Regions from separate parts of the Acidovorax sp. M2(2025) genome, predicted to be linked through region 3. Evidence: predicted binding sites of a transcription regulator. Region 3 holds the regulator's gene; each other region holds the start of a gene.
The links. Region 3 encodes sigma-54, which starts transcription at its own class of promoters, with help from an activator protein. Its sites were predicted from a motif close to TGGCANGNAANCTGCTTT; they were not measured.

Region 1 (4,120 bases), 2.2 Mb from region 3:
TCGGCCAGCGCCAGCAGGCCGCTGGTCTGGTCGGTGATGGCGCGCACTGTTGCGGGCTGCAGGCGGCTGAGCCAGCGCCAGGGCAGCCGCGCAGCGCCGCAGCGCGCCCCGGCAAGCATGCCCACCAGGGCGCCGGTGGTGTCGGCGTCGTCGCCCTGGTTGACGGTGGCGGTCACGGCGTCTTCGAAGTCTTCGTGTTCGGCCACGTAGTGCAGCACGGTTTGCACGGTGTCGACCACGAAGGCGGTAGCGCGCCCCGGGTAGGGGGTGTGGCGGAAGGCGGGCTCTGCCGCCACCCACTGCGCGATGCCAGCGCGCAGCTGTGCCTGGTCATCGCCCTGCAGCAGGCCGCGCAGCAGCCGTCCCAGGCCCAGGGTGGCGGCGTCGGACAGCGGGTGGTGGTGGGTCATGCGGGCTTGCGCCAGCGAAAGGCGCTCGAAGGCGCGGCGATCGCCCAGCGTGGCGAGCACGACCGGCAGGTTGCGCATGGCTGCGCCGTTGCCGGCGTCGCCTTCGTTGGGTGGGCCCATCAGGCTGCCTTCGTGCAGAAAGCGCAGGATGCCGCGCCGGCAGGTGTTCCCGCAATCGACGGGGCCGCCACGCCACCAGTCGAGGTAGGCCTGGCCGATGCTGCGCAGCAGCGGGTCTTCGTCGAGTGCGGGCGCGTCGCGCAGCCGGGCTATGCCGGCCGCACCCGCTGCCAGCAGCGCGTCACCCAGCGCCAGCGACAGGGTGGTGTCGTCGGTCACCTGGCCGCGCGCCAGCTTGAGCCAGCCGCCGCCGACGATGTCCCGGTGGACCCCGTACTGCTGCAGAATTTCGCGCGGTCGCATGAACTCGACGGTGGCGCCGAGCGCATCGCCGAGGGCCAGGCCCAGGTAGGCCCCCAGGGCTTTGTCAAAGCGAACAGACAATGGCGCGGAAGAGGGCCTTGAGGAAGAGGGCTCAGACATAGCGCGCCACCACGTCGTAGTCGCCACCCAGGGCGAGCACTTCCTGCTCGCCCTGCAGCACTTGGCCCGGCAAAAGGCCGGGGAACACCAGTACCTTGCAGGCCGGCACCTGGGCTTCGAACACCCAGTCGCCGAAGCAGCCGGCGTCGTCGGGGGAGAGGCTGAAGGAAGCCAGGTTGTTCAGGCGCACGGTGCAATGCCGGTTCTGGAGCGCTCCGGCGACGAGCTGTTCGTCGCAGCGGGTGCTGCCACGCCACAGGCGCAGTTGCCGGGCCGGGGCGGCTGCGAGTCCCGGCAGTCCAAAGCGCTGCAGCGCCCATTGGCAAAACTCGTACAGCAGGTCCAGCTGCTGGTGGATGTTGTTGTTGTGCAGGCGGCTGGAGGTCTTCTCTTCCAGGTAGGTGATCCAGCCTGCAGAAGGAAAGTGCGCGAGGGGTGCTTTGTGGTGGATGGGCACCAGGCCAAACCGGCTTTCCACCCACCCCTTGAGCACCGCGCCCGCCGGGCCGTTGCTGTCCATGCCCCAGCCTTGCAGAAGTTTGCGCCAGCTGCTGCGCCACCGGCGGCGCTCGGCAGGGCCCAGCGTGGCCGCCTCGTGGTCCGCAGGGGCACGAAGGCCGAAGGCGATGTCCAGGTAGTGCACGAAGACCTCCGCAGCATCGCTCAGGCTGGCGCAGCGCCCCAGCAGGTGGAACAGGCCCGGATGCGTCTCGCGGGTGCCGGCGATCGACAACGCCAGGGGGTGCGCGTTGAACAGCGTGCTGGACAGCACCTGGCTCGGCACGCCCACCAGGTTGGTGCTGTACCAACGGTGCGGCTGGACGGGTTCATCATCCATTGGCGCGGCAACAGCCACAGGCCCTGGCGCGATCAGACCGGACGGTTTTCGTTGGGGTTGCGCACCGGCCCCATGAGCGCCAGGCCTTCGTCGTAGGTGATGGTGTCGAAGGTGATGTCGAACTTCAGCGCCGCATCGGCAACCTTGTCGGTCTTGCCCGCGGTGTCGAGCTTCTTGAGGTCGCCCTTCTCCAGGTACAGCAGTTCCAGCAGTTCGTTGTAGACGGTGGATTCGTCGATGGGCAGCACGTAGAACATCGCACCTTGGAACGGCACCTGGTACTTCTTCGACAGGTCGATGTTGTTGCAGAACAGGAAGTACTTGCCGCCCGCCGACAGCGTGTCGCCGAGCACCTCGGCCACGTCCTTGAGGTGGGCAAAGTTCAGCAGATAGCCCGCAAGGAAGGGCAGTTTGGGATCGCCTGCGGTGGCGATGGCGATCACCTGGTCGAGCGTGAGCTCGGGGGGGCGCGCTTCGTCGGCCAGCTTGGGCGCGAAGCGCAACGCCAGTTCGCCCCGAAATCCAAAGCGGCCTTCCGTCGGGGTGGGCGCCTTGAGCACGGGGTTGAGCATGCGGCCTTCTTTCTCCAGGCGGGCAAAGGCAGTGTCGGCAATCGTGGCGGGCGCGGTGAGCGTGGTCATGGCGGTTCCTGTGGTTGGGAAAAGGGAAGTGAGCACCGCTGCTGTCTGCAATGAACGTACCAACCCGCGCAACCCTTCGCCCGCCCTGGATGGCGCAGCAAACCCGACACAAGCGCTGGCGCAGGCGCTGGCAAGGCGTGCCGTTTGCGACGCTGCCGGCCGGGTTTGTAGGGTTCGGAACAAAGCCGTACAAGGCCTAGACAGCGCGCGAAGAAAGGCCGCTTTCTCTCTAAAAAACAAGCACTTATGAGGTGTTGGAAGGGGGTGCGAATGGCATGGCACGGAAGCTGCGATGGAGTGGCTGCGCGGACACAAGTCCGGCCGATGCGTGATCCGATAAGAAGAGCTATGGGCACGTCAGGCTGACCTGGTCGCGGTGTATCGCAACCCGGCTTTCAACCCTTCTTGATTGGAGAACTGATATGGCTAAGCTTCGTCAAATCGCCTTCTATGGCAAAGGTGGCATCGGCAAGTCCACCACTTCGCAGAACACACTGGCCGCCCTTGCGGAAATGGGCCAGAAGATCCTGATCGTGGGCTGCGACCCCAAGGCCGACTCGACCCGCCTGATCCTGCATGCCAAGGCGCAGGACACCATCCTCTCGCTGGCTGCGGAAGCGGGCTCGGTGGAGGATCTGGAGCTCGAAGATGTCATGAAGATCGGCTATCGCGACATCCGCTGCGTCGAGTCCGGCGGCCCCGAGCCAGGCGTTGGCTGCGCTGGCCGCGGTGTGATCACCTCGATCAACTTCCTGGAAGAAAACGGCGCTTATGACGGCGTGGACTATGTGTCCTACGACGTGCTGGGTGACGTGGTGTGCGGCGGCTTCGCCATGCCCATCCGCGAAAACAAGGCGCAGGAAATCTACATCGTCATGTCAGGCGAAATGATGGCCATGTACGCGGCCAACAACATTTCAAAGGGCATTCTGAAGTACGCCAACAGTGGCGGCGTGCGCCTGGGCGGCCTGGTCTGCAACGAGCGCCAGACCGACAAGGAACTGGAGCTGGCTGACTCGCTGGCCAAGATGCTGGGCAGCCGCCTGATCCACTTCGTGCCGCGCGACAACATCGTGCAGCACGCAGAACTGCGCCGCATGACCGTGCTGGAGTACGCGCCCGACTCCAAGCAAGCCCAGGAATACCGCACCCTGGCTCAGAAGGTCCACGGCAACGCCGGCAACGGCACCATCCCCACGCCCATCACGATGGACCAGCTTGAAGACTTGCTGATGGAGCACGGGATCATGAAAGCCATCGACGAATCGGAAGTCGGAAAGACTGCCGCCGAACTCGCCGCCTGATCGTCTCAAGGACCGCATTCGGCGTGCTTGCAGGCGGGCCGGGTGCGGAGCAAGAGAGCCATCTACCATCCACTGGAGTGTTCCCATGACCGCCACCGTTGAAGAGCGCAAGGCCGCCAACAAGGCCCTGATCGATGAAGTGCTGAAGGCCTATCCCGAGAAGATGGCCAAGCGCCGCGCCAAGCACCTGAGCACGTACGAAGAGGGCAAGCCCGATTGCGGCGTGAAGTCCAACATCAAGTCCCTGCCGGGCGTGATGACGATCCGCGGCTGCGCCTATGCCGGTTCCAAGGGCGTGGTCTGGGGCCCCATCAAGGACATGATCCATGTCTCCCACGGCCCCGTGGGATGCGGCCAGTACAGCTGGGCCGCCCGCCGCAACTA
Region 2 (4,120 bases), 1.1 Mb from region 3:
ATGGCCAACGACGGTAAACCCCTCGCCAAGCAAACTATCACGACAGTAGATGGTGATTTCGCCACCATCAATGCCACGCAGGAACTCAAAAAGGCAACCTGGAAGGATTACAAGGGCTGGTACGTGGACCTGCCATTTGCCGGCGAGCGGCTGCTCAAGCCCATGCAGTTTTTTGATGGCAGCAATATTCTCGCGGTCTACAGTGAATCGCCCTCTGGCACTAAGAACAGCGAGAGCGACAACATCAACGAGAGTTGCGTGCCGGTGAAAGTGGACACCAGCGCCGGCAGCCAGTTCCGTACCCTGATCAATATCATGGATGGCAAACTCCCGTCGGTGCAGTTGGTGGACTATGACAACAACGGCATCTACAACACCGACGACAAGAAAGTTGCTCGGGCTCCTGTAAAGACGGGTACGCCGGTTCTGATCACGAAGCGAGATCGCATTCAGGATCTCACCGGGGGCGGTGGCGCACGGGACACGCTGAACCGCATGCCCGAACAATCCATGCGCCCAAGCTGGCGCCAACTGAAATGAGAACAAGCACCATGATTGGACATCTGCGGAAAGGGCAACGAGGCTTCACGCTCATCGAACTGATGATCGTCGTGGCCATTGTTGGCATCCTAACGGCCATCGCCTACCCCAGCTATGCGGAATACGTCCGGCGCGGTCACCGAGCGGATGCGCGGGCAGGGCTGCTCCAGGCGCAGCAGTGGCTGGAACGTGCGTCCACCGCGACCGGCGTATACCCGACAGCGTTGCCTAGCAACCTGACGTGGGCGGGCGATCCCAGCAAACGCTACACCATTGGATTCGCAGCCGGGAACACCAACGCCGCCTTCACCTTGGTGGCCACCCGCAAGGCAGGAACCGCCCAAGCTACGGACAAGTGCGGGGATTTCACCCTGACCAATACGGGTACGCGGGGAGCAAATAACCTTTCTGCCGGCGCAACGGCCGCCGACTGCTGGAACAAATAGCGTCTGCGCTACCATCCAGGGCGCATGACCACCGCAGCGCCCCACCCCATCGATGAAGCGCTTGGGCTCGCCGCCCAGGCGCTTTTTCTTTCCAACCCCAATCCGCGCGTAGGCTGCGTGCTGGTGGGCCCGGATGGGGCGGTGATCGGCCGGGGCTTCACGCAGCAGGCCGGGGGGCCGCACGCAGAGGTCATGGCGCTGCGGGACGCGGCGGCCCGGGGGCAGAGCACCCGGAACGCCACCGCCTACGTCACCCTCGAGCCCTGTTCCCACCACGGCCGCACCGGGCCGTGTTGTGACGCGCTGATCCAGGCGGGCGTTTCCAAGGTGGTTGCCTCGCTCACCGATCCCAACCCCCTGGTGGCTGGCCACGGCTTTGAGCGCCTGCGCGCTGCGGGGGTGGAGGTGGTGGTGGGGCCGGGCGCGCAGGCCTCGCGGGAGCTCAATATCGGGTTCTTCAGCCGCATGGTGCGGGGTTCACCCTGGGTGCGGATGAAGGCAGCCGCCTCGCTCGATGGAACCACGGCCCTGTCCAACGGTGCCAGCCAGTGGATCACGTCGCCGGCCGCACGGGCGGACGGCCACGCCTGGCGTGCACGGGCCTGTGCGGTGCTCACGGGCATCGGCACCCTGCTGGACGACAACCCGCGGCTCGATGTGCGCGAGGTATTCACCCCTCGCCAGCCACATGTGGTCATCGTGGACAGCCGCCTGCAGATCCCCTTGGATGCTCGCATTTTCATAGCTGGCCGCGCTTACTACATCTACACCGCGGCCCCTTCGGATCCTCAAAAAGAAGCCGCACTGCGGGAGCGCGGCGCCACGGTGGTGCACCTCCCCGACAGCCGCGGCAAGGTGGATCTGCAGGCCATGCTGCAAGACCTGGGCAGGCGCGGCATCAACGAGCTGCATGTCGAGGCGGGCCACAAGCTCAATGGCTCGCTGGTGCGCGAAGGCCTGGTCGATGAACTGCTGCTGTACCTGGCGCCCCGGCTGCTGGGCCCAGGGCATGGCATGGCGGATTTCGGCCCGCTGACGGTGCTTGCCGATGGGCTGGCGCTCGAGTTCCTCTCAACGGACTCTATCGGGCCGGACCTGCGCATCGTGGCCCGCGTGGCGGGGCGCGGCCGGTTCTAGCCCACGCCGCAGGCACCCGCCCCCAAAGGGTGCACTCCCCGAATCCACTTTGGCGCGATTTTTGCTTCAATTTGGTGCGCACTCGGTATCCAAGCCACCGACGCACCAAATCAGATCATTCAATCGCACGAGGACGTTATGGAAGCACTCAAACAGGGCGCGGATGCCCTGTTCATTCTTCTGGGGGCCATCATGGTGCTGGCCATGCACGCGGGATTCGCGTTTCTGGAGCTGGGCACCGTGCGCAAGAAAAACCAGGTGAACGCACTGGTCAAGATCCTGGTGGATTTTTCCGTGTCCACCGTGGTGTACTTTGCGGTGGGCTACGGCGTGGCCTACGGCACCCATTTTTTTGTGGGCGCGGAGTCGCTGGTTCAGCAAAACGGCTACGCACTGGTCAAGTTCTTTTTCCTGCTCACCTTTGCCGCCGCCATCCCGGCGATTGTCTCGGGCGGCATTGCGGAGCGGGCCCGGTTCTGGCCGCAGCTGATGGCCACGGCCGTGATCGTGGGGTTTGTCTACCCCTTTTTTGAAGGCATTGCCTGGAACCAGCATTTCGGCGTGCAGGCCTGGCTCAAGGCGCTGACGGGCGAGGAGTTCCATGACTTCGCCGGCTCCGTCGTGGTGCACGCCATGGGCGGATGGATTGCCCTGCCGGCCGTGGTGCTGCTGGGCTCGCGTGCCAACCGCTACCGCAAGGACGGGGCGATCTCCGCGCACCCGCCCTCGAACATCCCCTTCCTGGCGCTGGGCGCGTGGGTGCTGGTGGTGGGCTGGTTCGGCTTCAACGTCATGAGCGCGCAGACCGTGGACAAGCTCTCCGGCCTGGTGGCCGTCAATTCGCTGATGGCGATGGTTGGCGGAACCCTGGCAGCCCTGCTGCTGGGCAAGAACGACCCCGGCTTCGTGCATAACGGCCCGCTGGCGGGGCTGGTGGCCGTGTGTGCGGGCTCGGACCTGATGCATCCCCTGGGCGCGCTGGTGGTCGGGGGCGTGGCGGGCGCGATCTTCGTGGTGATGTTCACGCTGACGCAGAACCGCTGGAAGATCGACGACGTGCTCGGCGTGTGGCCCCTGCACGGCCTGTGCGGCACCTGGGGGGGCCTGGCAGCCGGGCTGTTTGGCAGCAAGTCGCTGGGTGGCCTGGGGGGCGTGAGCTTCTCGGCGCAGCTGATCGGCACGGGCATGGGCGTGGTCTGGGCGCTGGCGGGCGGCTTTGTCGTCTACGGTGTCATCAAGCGGGTGGTCGGCCTGCGCCTCACGCAGGAAGAAGAGTTCGACGGCGCCGACCTGTCCATCCACAAGATCAGCGCGACACCAGACCGCGACGCCAGCTGGTAAGCCGGGCAGCGCGTCACGCCGTTCAACGCAGGCACAACGTCCTGCCCGGCAAGCGAGGCGAGGCCGGCCTTGCTGTCGCGTTGGCGCGGCGTCCGACACACGGGCCTGCAGCGGCAGCGCCACAATGGCGCCATGCGCTTTTCACCCAGTGCTTCTGTCATGGACTTTCCGGCCGCGCTTCAGGCCAGCGCCCGGTACGGCTGGCTCGCACTGGCCGCCGTGCTGGTTGCAGGCGCGCTCGGCGGCTGCGCCAGCGGGCTGCCCAAGCAGGTGGAGCGCCCTGTGTCCACCGCGCTGGCCGCGCCCGCCACCACGGCCCTGGGCCGGCTGGTGGAAGAGCGCCGCGCGGCGGCCGGAGCCCGCCACCCCTCCGGGTTTTTGCTGCTGAGCGGGCCCCAGGCGGCCTATGGCAGCCGGCTGGCCCTGGTGGATGCGGCCCAGAAAACACTGGACCTGCAGTACTACGCCATCCACGCCGACGCCAGCAGCGAACGCCTGCTGATGGGGGTGATTGCGGCGGCACAGCGGGGCGTGCGCGTGCGCATCCTGCTGGACGACTTCCACAGCGCAGGCCGCAATGCCCAGGTGATGCGGCTCGCGTTCGTGCCCAACATTGAAATGCGCATGTTCAACCCGCTGACCGGGGCGCGCGGGTC
Region 3 (4,120 bases):
TGCCGAGGGCTACCAGCACGGCGTGGTCACGGCCGAGCCCGGCAAGCGGGCGTTCTTCCGGCAAAAGCGCGACACCCTGCCCGGCGCCCCCGACGAGTTCATCGAAGGCGAAAGCGAGGTCATCGAGTACGACGGCCGCTCCGACAACGTGCGCTTCGTCACCCGCGCGGAGTTGCGCCGCTACCGGGGCGCCGAGCTGAGCGACGAGATCACGGGTGCGGTCATCGTCTACAACAACCTCACCGACGTCTTCACGGTGGATGGCAAGCGCAACGCCGCGGGCGCGTCCGGCGAGACGCCGGCCCCGGGCAGCCGCGTGCGCGCGGTGCTGGCGCCCAAGGACCCGCCGGCGGCCAAGGCGCCGCCAGCCGCCGCAGCACCGGCTTCGGCGCCGGCGCTGCGGCCCAGCAACAGCCTTGGTGGCGGCTCCCAGTGAGCGAGGCCGCCGTCAACACCATCCCCGGCGCATCCGCGGGGAGCCGGTCCGGGCCGGACACCGCGGCGGGCAGCCGCCTGGAGGTGCAGCACCTGGCCAAGTCCTACGGCAGCCGCAAGGTGGTGCAGGACGTTTCGCTGGTCGTGCAAAAGGGCGAGGTCGTGGGCCTGCTGGGCCCCAACGGCGCGGGCAAGACCACCTCGTTCTACATGATCGTGGGCCTGGTGCGCAGCGACGCGGGCGACATCCGCATCGACGGCCAGTCGGTGGCGCACATGCCCATCCACCGCCGCTCGCGGCTGGGGCTGTCGTACCTGCCGCAGGAAGCGTCCATCTTCCGCAAGCTCAGCGTGGAGGAGAACGTGCGCGCCGTGCTGGAGCTGCAGCGCGGCGACGACGGCCAGCCGCTGTCGCGCGGCGCCATCGAAGAGCGGCTCACGGCCCTGCTGCAGGAGCTGCGCGTGGACCATCTGCGCGCGTCGCCGGCCCTGGCGCTGTCCGGGGGCGAGCGCCGCCGTGTGGAGATCGCCCGCGCGCTGGCCACGCAGCCGCGCTTCATCCTGCTGGACGAGCCGTTCGCCGGCATCGACCCGATCGCGGTGATCGAGATCCAGCGCATCATCGGCTTTCTCAAGGCGCGGGGCATCGGCGTGCTCATCACCGACCACAACGTGCGCGAGACCCTGGGCATTTGCGACCACGCGTTCATCATCAGCGACGGCCGCGTGCTGGCGCAGGGCACGCCTTCCGAGATCGTGGACAACGCCGAGGTGCGCCGCGTCTACCTCGGCGAACATTTCAGGATGTAGGCATGGCCTCCACGCTGGTCCTTTCGTGTCAATGAAACCGGGTCTTTCGCTGCGCGTCTCGCAGCATCTCGCACTCACGCCGCAGCTGCAGCAATCCATCCGGCTGCTGCAGTTGTCCACCCTGGAGCTGTCGCAGGAAGTCGAGCAGATGCTCGACGACAACCCTTTCCTCGAGCGCACCGCGGACGAGGCGCCGCGCGAGGAGTTCGGCCTGGACGCGGAGAACACCCCGGCCCAGCCCGACGACTACAGCGCCGAAGATGCTATCTATTCAGGAGCTGCCAGCGCAAGCAGCACCAGCGCGGAAGCCCCCTCGGAGTCCGAATCCCCGAGCGCTTCCGCCGAAGAGCCGGACTGGAGCGGCGACGGCACGGTGGACATGGCGCCCAACGACGCGGAGTGGGGCGGTGACGCACCGCCGCGCACGCGCAACGACGCGGAGGGCGACGAGGCCGACGCCACCGAACTGGCCCGCAGCCACGAATCGCTCACGGCCTTCCTGCACCGCCAGGCGCTGTCCCTGCGGCTGTCGGAGGTGGACACGGCCGCGCTGCGCTTCCTGATCGAATCGCTGAACGACGACGGCTACCTGGAAGACCCGCTGGAAGAGCTGGCCACGAGCCTGGCCGGCCCGGACGACCTGGAGCAGATCGAGGAGCTGGTGCACCGCTTCACCGTGGCGCTGCGGCTGCTGCAAAGCCTGGAGCCGGTGGGCGTGGGCGCGCGCAACCTGGCCGAATGCCTCACGCTGCAGCTTGCCGCGCTGGCCGCCGACGAGGACAGCGATGCCGATCCGGCCACCGTGCAGACCGCGCTGCGCATCTGCCAGCAGCCGCTGGAGATGCTGGCCCGCCGCGACATCCGCCGCCTGACGCAGCTGTGCGGCGATACCGAGGAGCGCACGCGCGCCGCCATGGCCCTCATCGCGCGGCTGGAGCCGCGGCCGGGCCGCCGGTTCGCCGACGTGGAACGCAACATCATCGTGCCCGACGTCATCGTGCGCAAAGCCGGGCGGGCCAACGGCAGCAGCGGGCAGCAGAACTTCATCGTCACCCTCAACCCCGACGTGATGCCGCGCCTGCGGGTGCACGACATCTACGCCGGCGCCTTGCGCGGCCACAAGGGCGGCGAGGGCCACCAGGGGCTGCAGCAGCGGCTGCAGGAGGCGCGCTGGTTCATCAAGAACATCCAGCAGCGCTTTGACACCATCCTGCGGGTCTCGCGCGCCATCGTCGAGCGGCAAAAGAACTTCTTCACCCACGGCGAGCTGGCCATGCGGCCGCTGGTGCTGCGCGACATCGCCGACGAGCTGGGCCTGCACGAGTCCACCATCAGCCGCGTGACCACCTCCAAGTACATGGCCACGCCCGTGGGCACCTACGAGCTGAAGTACTTCTTCGGCTCGGGCCTGGGCACCGAGACCGGCGGCAACGCGTCGAGCACGGCCGTGCGGGCGCTCATCAAGCAGTTCGTGGCGGCCGAGAACCCGTCCAAGCCCCTGTCGGACAGCCAGATCGCCGAGATGCTCAAGGAGCAGGGCATCGAATGCGCGCGCCGCACCGTGGCCAAGTACCGCGAGGCGCTCAAGATTGCGCCGGCCAACCTGCGCAAGGCGCTGTAGCCGGCCTTCGCGGCCTGGGCGCGCCGGCGGATTGGCTCCGTGCGCCGCAGCCGGACTTCTTTGATTTCACCGACCGTACGTCTCCATGGCCCGCATTGTTTTCGACCTTCCCGCCCACTTCGGCTTTGCCACCGAGCTGCAGATCTACATCAGCCACGTGAACCAGGGCGGGCACCTGGACAACGCCCAACTGCTCAGCCTGGTGTCCGAAGCGCGGGTGCGCTTCTTCCAGTCGCTGGGCTACCCCGAGGCGGACGTGGGCGGCCTGTCCATCGTGGTGGGCGATATCGTGGCCCAGTACAAGTCCGAGGCGTTCCACGGCGAAACCCTGCGGGTGGACATGGCGCCGGCGGACTTCAACCGCTATGGTTTCGACCTCGTGTTCCGCATGGCTGAAAAGGCCTCCGGCCGCGAAGTGGCGCGCGGCAAGATCGGGATCGTGTTCATTGGCCAGGCCGACCGCAAGGTGGCGCCGATTCCCGAATCCATCCGCCAGCTCCTGCTGGCGCGCGCGGCAGCCTGACCCCCCGCGCCTGCCGAGCGCGTATCCTCGCCTTTCCCATGAACCAACTCCAACTTTTTCTGCCTTGCGCTGCCGGCGTGGAAGGCTTCCTGGCCGACGAGGTGCACGGCATCACCGGACTCACGGGCCAGGACCTGCTGGTGGGCCGCGGCGGCGTGCTGCTGCGCGCCTCGTGGCGCGACGCGCTGCTGCTGAATCTGCACAGCCGCCTGGCGCAGCGCGTGCTGGTACAGCTGGCGCACCGGCCCTACCGCTCCGAAAACGACCTGTACGCCCTGGCCAGCGACGTGGCCTGGGAAATCTGGTTCACCACGCGCCAGACCTTCAAGGTGGAAGTGACGGCCCAGCACAGCCCGCTGACCAGCCTGAACTTTGCCGGCCTGCGCGTGAAAGACGCGGTGGCCGACCGCTTCCGCCACAAGAGCGGCGTGCGCCCCGACGTGAACACCCAGTGGCCCGACGTGCGCATCCACCTGCACCTGACCACCGACGAGGCCACGCTGTACATCGACACCAGCGGCGAGCCGCTGTTCAAGCGCGGCTGGCGCGAAGACAAGGGCGATGCCCCGCTCAAGGAAACCCTGGCCGCCGCCATGATCGCCGCCAGCGGCTGGGACCCGCACGGCGACGACCCCCGGCCGCTGTACGACCCCTGCTGCGGCAGCGGCACCATCGTCGTGGAGGCCGCGCAGATCGCCTGCCGCATCCCGGCGGGCCTGCAGCGGCGCTTT
Region 4 (4,120 bases), 2.2 Mb from region 3:
GTCGGGCGTGGACACATAGATGATCTCGGTGTCTGCCAGTTCGGGGTGCCTTTGCCGCGCCAGATTCAGGAACCCGACCACGTCGTCGCCCTTGGTTTCGGTGAGCCCTGTCGAGCAGATCGCGATCAGCCGGGGTGCCGCGCGCTTGCGGATGTTCAGCAGTGCCGCCTCGATGTTCTCGTAGCCGCCGAGGATGGTGGTGACCTCATTCATCGCCGTGGTTTGCAGCGGAATCGCTTCCTTGAAATGCCGCACCAGCAGCACCAGGCCGAAGGACGTGCAACCCTGCGCCCCGTGCATCACGGGCATGCAGCTGTCCAGCCCGAGAAACGCCAAGCTTGCGCCCAGTGGCTGGCTCATCTTCAACGGGTTGACCGCGCAGGCCTTTTTGGATTCGACGACAGTAGCCATGGTGTTCTCCGCTCAGACCGGGATTTCTTCAGGCTCCAGGCCCATGGCGCGTGCTGCGACGCAGGCCAGTGGGTCGATGGCCGTTGCGGGGACCGGCGGGGTTGTGGGCACAAGGGCCCCCAAGGTTTCTCCATCGTCTCCCCACGGTGCGGCGATGCGCACCCGCTGCCAGACGGGGTTGGACAGGGTGCGGTCGATCTGGTGCACCAGCTCGACCATGCCTTCGTAGCCGGCGTAGGCGTAGTAACGTTCCTGGTTGATATCCAGCCAGGGCATGCGCGCCTTCAGCGCCACGAACTGCGAGCGGCCGCCGCTGAGCATGATGTCGGCGCGCGCGTCGCGCAGCATGGCGTACATCTCGCGCGGCGTCATGTCGTCGATCATGTGGGCGTCAGCGCCTTCGCCCATGATCTCCTTGAGCTTTTCCTTGTCTTCCTTGGTGCTCTTCTTGACACTGGTGCCGACGATTTCCATGCCGCCTTCCTGCAGCGCCGCCACCACCGACCAGGACTTCACCCCGCCGGTGATCAGCAGCACGCGTTTGCCGGCCAGGCGCAGCTTGTATTCGGCAATGCGCTTGTAGGCCCGCGCTTCCTCAATTTCGATCAGCCGCTCCGTGCGGGCCATCAGTTCTGCATCGGCGCCCTGCTGCACCAGCAACTGCGCGATTTGGCGCAATGTGTCGCTCATGTCGCTGATGCCGTAGAAAGACCCCTCGAAATACGGGATGCCGTAGCGCTGCTGCATCTTGGTCGCGATGTTGATCATCGACTTGCTGCAGACCATCATGTTGGCCTTTGCGCGGTGGGCCGAAGCGATCTCGTTGTACTTGCCGTCACCGCTGATGCACGAAAGGATGCGAATGCCCAGCGCATCCAGCAGCGGCTTGACCTGCCAAAGCTCTCCGACCAGGTTGTATTCGCCGATGATGTTGATGTCGTACGGCGTCGTGATCTCTGGCTCCACGGTGCCAATCACGTAGTCCAGAATGGCTTCCGCGCCGAGCTTGTTGCCCAGGTTCTTGGGGCCGGCAAAACCGGGCGCGTTGACCGGAATCACCGGCTTGCCGAACTTCTCCGTTGCGCGCTGGCACACGGCCTCGATGTCGTCGCCCGTCAGCGCGGTCACGCAGGTCTGGTAGACGAAAACCGCCGGCGGGTCGTACTTCTCGATGATCTCGCGGATCGACTTGAACAGCCGCTTCTCGCCGCCATAAATCACATCGAGTTCATTGATGTCGGTCGTGAAGCCGGTGCGGTAGATCTGCGAATGCGAAGAGGCGCTGTGCCGGTTGTCCCAGCTGTTGCCTTCGCAAGCAATGGGGCCGTGCACCAGGTGCGCCACGTCGGCCACGGGCTGCAGCGCAATCTTGGCGCCGTCAAAGGCGCACCCACCTGCTGCGGCGCCGGGCGAGAGCTGTTTGGTGCAGCCCTTCTTGCGCTCCTTCTCGCTCTTGCCCTGGTTGATGTCGCAGCCAGGCTCTTCGAACACTTCGGCGATCTTGGCTTTTAGCGATACCGACATGGCGAACTCCTGTCATTGGGATGCATGCCCTCTGCAGGTTTGATGCCAGGGCATTTGGCAGTGTTTTCGGCGCATCGCGGACTGCCAATGGCGGTTTTGAAGCAATCGCGACGGTCGATTTGCGACAGACGTCGGCAACTCAGGCGTCCGTCGGCAGCGGCTTGCCGGCGCGGTGCAATGCGATCCAGCGCTGCAGCTCGGCCACGTGCTGCGCCTCTTCCTCTGAGAACTCCTTGGCGAATGCGCGGATCTCGGGATCGGCCGTGCTGCGCATGATGTCGCTGTAGTAGCTCAGCCCGGCCTGCTCTGCGGCCAGGGCAATCTCCAGCGCCTGCTCACGCCCGAGCATCGGATCTGCGGCCCAAATCGCGGCTGCCTCGGGGCTTTCAATGTCAGGCCAGCGAAACTCGTCCGATGCCAATGTGGACAACTGGCGATAGCCGGAACGCTCCCGCGCGTCGGCCAAATGCAGTTGCGAATAATGGGCCAACTGCCGAAAGAGGCGCCCGACTTCTTTGTTGCCCTGCGCGAACATGGCGTCCGCCAGCTGCCCAAAGCGCAATACCGCTTCCTGTTCGATCTGGATGGCGTGGGCGAGGAATTCTTCGACCGAGTCCATGGTGTGCTTTCTTCTTCAGTAATCGATTTCGAACCAATGCGGCTCGCGCTTGCGCAGTTCGGCCACCAGTTCCAGCGTGGCCGGCACCAACGCCCGCACGCCGTACCAGACGGCTTCCCGGCGCGGCTGTCCGCCCGACTCCAGTAGCTGGTGCAGTTGGCCCCAACTCTGCCAGTCGATCCGGTGGAGCCGCTGGCGCAGCGCGGGCGAAAAGTGCGCCAGGGTCTGCGACATCACCAGCAACTGCGCTTCAACCGCATGGAGCGTGGCGCCGCTCGCGAAGAGCTCATCCTCATCCTGCATCTCCGCCAGCAAGCGCAGGATGGTCTCGCCCGCGCTCCGCACAATGTCGCACTGCATGCGATGCAGCATGGAGGCTCCTTCAGAAGTTGTCGGCCACCACTTCGAGCGCCAGCAATTGCTGGAGCAAGGCATGGCGGGCGCGCCAGCGCGTGGCATCACCGAGCCAGGTGTCGGCGCCTTCGGTTGCCAGCACGGCCTCCCTGTCGGACCAGTAGACCCGCCGCTCACCCGGCCGCGCGGCCAGCGCCGCCAGCAGCGCGGCCCGCTCGTCCACGGGATCCGGGCTGAGCACGCCGCGCCCCAGCACGTGGTCGGCCCGGTAGAGCGTGGCGTCCCAGCCGAACCGGTCACCCAGTGCGCAGACGGCCGGAGCCGCGGCGCGCGCAGCGGCGCTGGCCTCTTCATGGCCCAGCCCGCCCAGCAACGCACGCGGCGTCACTTCGTCGAACAGCTCCCAGGGCTCGCAAGCGTCTGCGGCCGCGATCTTGTGCGACAGGTCCGCCAGGTGGTAGGCGAACCAGGCGTGCGGTTCACCCTTGGGGGGGCATTCGACGATGTAGATCATGCCGGCCCGATCACTCAACGCCCTCGGCCACGGCCTTGGCCCACATCGCGCGACGCAGCCGCTGCGCGATAGCCCTTGGGCTGGTGTCGATCACGCGCTGCTCCAGCGACATCGCGCCGTGCGCGATGGCCGCTTCTTCGTGCGTCAACGGCAGGCGCCCCGCCATATGCGTCGCGCCAGGCGCCACCGCCAGGATCGCTTGGCGGTTGGGGTGTTCCGTCAACGGCACCAGGGTGTCAGCCTCCTTGCGCCCTCCCAGGCACACCCAGCCATCGATCACTTCGACCGGCCGGCCGTCCAGCGTGGTCTTGACAGACACCGGGGCCCCACTACGCCCAGGTGCTGCGCCCGAACCGTCCGGCCCGCCATGCGGGGTAGAAAGCGCAGCGCCAGCGGGTGGGGCCTTCATCTCAGAACTCCACCAGAATGTCTTCGCTGCGCACCACGAACTGGCACGCCAGGCGCCACGGCGGCGGCAGGTCCTTCGTCTCGGCGTCTTCGATCTGCTGCGCAGTGATCTTGCCCGCGAAACGCAGCACGGTCTTCTCTTTCTCTGTCAGCGCCACACCGATCGGCGCCTTGTCGCTGAGCACGGTGACCTTGAGTTGGCAGGACCCGCACTCTCCGTTCTCGCACTCGAAGTCCAGCGGGACGTTGTTCGCCTTCGCCACCGCCAGCAAAGTCCGCGTATCGCCCGC

Region 1: nifH (nitrogenase iron protein) is a predicted target of sigma-54. The motif match lies at 2,709-2,726, and genes of this name have one in related genera.
Region 2: ACOYR3_RS16640 (ammonium transporter) is a predicted target of sigma-54. The motif match lies at 2,174-2,191, and genes of this name have one in related genera.
Region 4: nifE (nitrogenase iron-molybdenum cofactor biosynthesis protein NifE) is a predicted target of sigma-54. The motif match lies at 1,966-1,983, and genes of this name have one in related genera.

Annotation. Positions count from the first base shown of each region.
Region 1 covers NZ_CP186262.1:1,943,049-1,947,168, forward strand. Annotated here, with positions in the region: gene draG (ADP-ribosyl-[dinitrogen reductase] hydrolase) at 1-914, opposite strand, end outside; gene ACOYR3_RS09000 (NAD(+)--dinitrogen-reductase ADP-D-ribosyltransferase) at 946-1,791, opposite strand; gene ACOYR3_RS09005 (hypothetical protein) at 1,824-2,432, opposite strand; gene nifH (nitrogenase iron protein) at 2,855-3,736, shown strand; gene nifD (nitrogenase molybdenum-iron protein alpha chain) at 3,822-4,120, shown strand, end outside.
Region 2 covers NZ_CP186262.1:3,598,072-3,602,191, forward strand. Annotated here, with positions in the region: gene ACOYR3_RS16625 (PilC/PilY family type IV pilus protein) at 1-540, shown strand, start outside; gene ACOYR3_RS16630 (type IV pilin protein) at 552-986, shown strand; gene ribD (bifunctional diaminohydroxyphosphoribosylaminopyrimidine deaminase/5-amino-6-(5-phosphoribosylamino)uracil reductase RibD) at 1,011-2,123, shown strand; gene ACOYR3_RS16640 (ammonium transporter) at 2,262-3,464, shown strand; gene ACOYR3_RS16645 (phospholipase D family protein) at 3,624-4,120, shown strand, end outside.
Region 3 covers NZ_CP186262.1:4,654,962-4,659,081, reverse strand. Annotated here, with positions in the region: gene lptA (lipopolysaccharide transport periplasmic protein LptA) at 1-436, shown strand, start outside; gene lptB (LPS export ABC transporter ATP-binding protein) at 457-1,245, shown strand; gene ACOYR3_RS21390 (RNA polymerase factor sigma-54) at 1,277-2,866, shown strand; gene ACOYR3_RS21385 (acyl-CoA thioesterase) at 2,952-3,389, shown strand; gene ACOYR3_RS21380 (THUMP domain-containing class I SAM-dependent RNA methyltransferase) at 3,428-4,120, shown strand, end outside.
Region 4 covers NZ_CP186262.1:1,950,105-1,954,224, reverse strand. Annotated here, with positions in the region: gene nifN (nitrogenase iron-molybdenum cofactor biosynthesis protein NifN) at 1-411, opposite strand, end outside; gene nifE (nitrogenase iron-molybdenum cofactor biosynthesis protein NifE) at 424-1,935, opposite strand; gene ACOYR3_RS09045 (ferritin-like domain-containing protein) at 2,075-2,554, opposite strand; gene ACOYR3_RS09040 (hypothetical protein) at 2,570-2,926, opposite strand; gene ACOYR3_RS09035 (hypothetical protein) at 2,937-3,422, opposite strand; gene ACOYR3_RS09030 (hypothetical protein) at 3,433-3,741, opposite strand; gene ACOYR3_RS09025 (2Fe-2S iron-sulfur cluster-binding protein) at 3,833-4,120, opposite strand, start outside.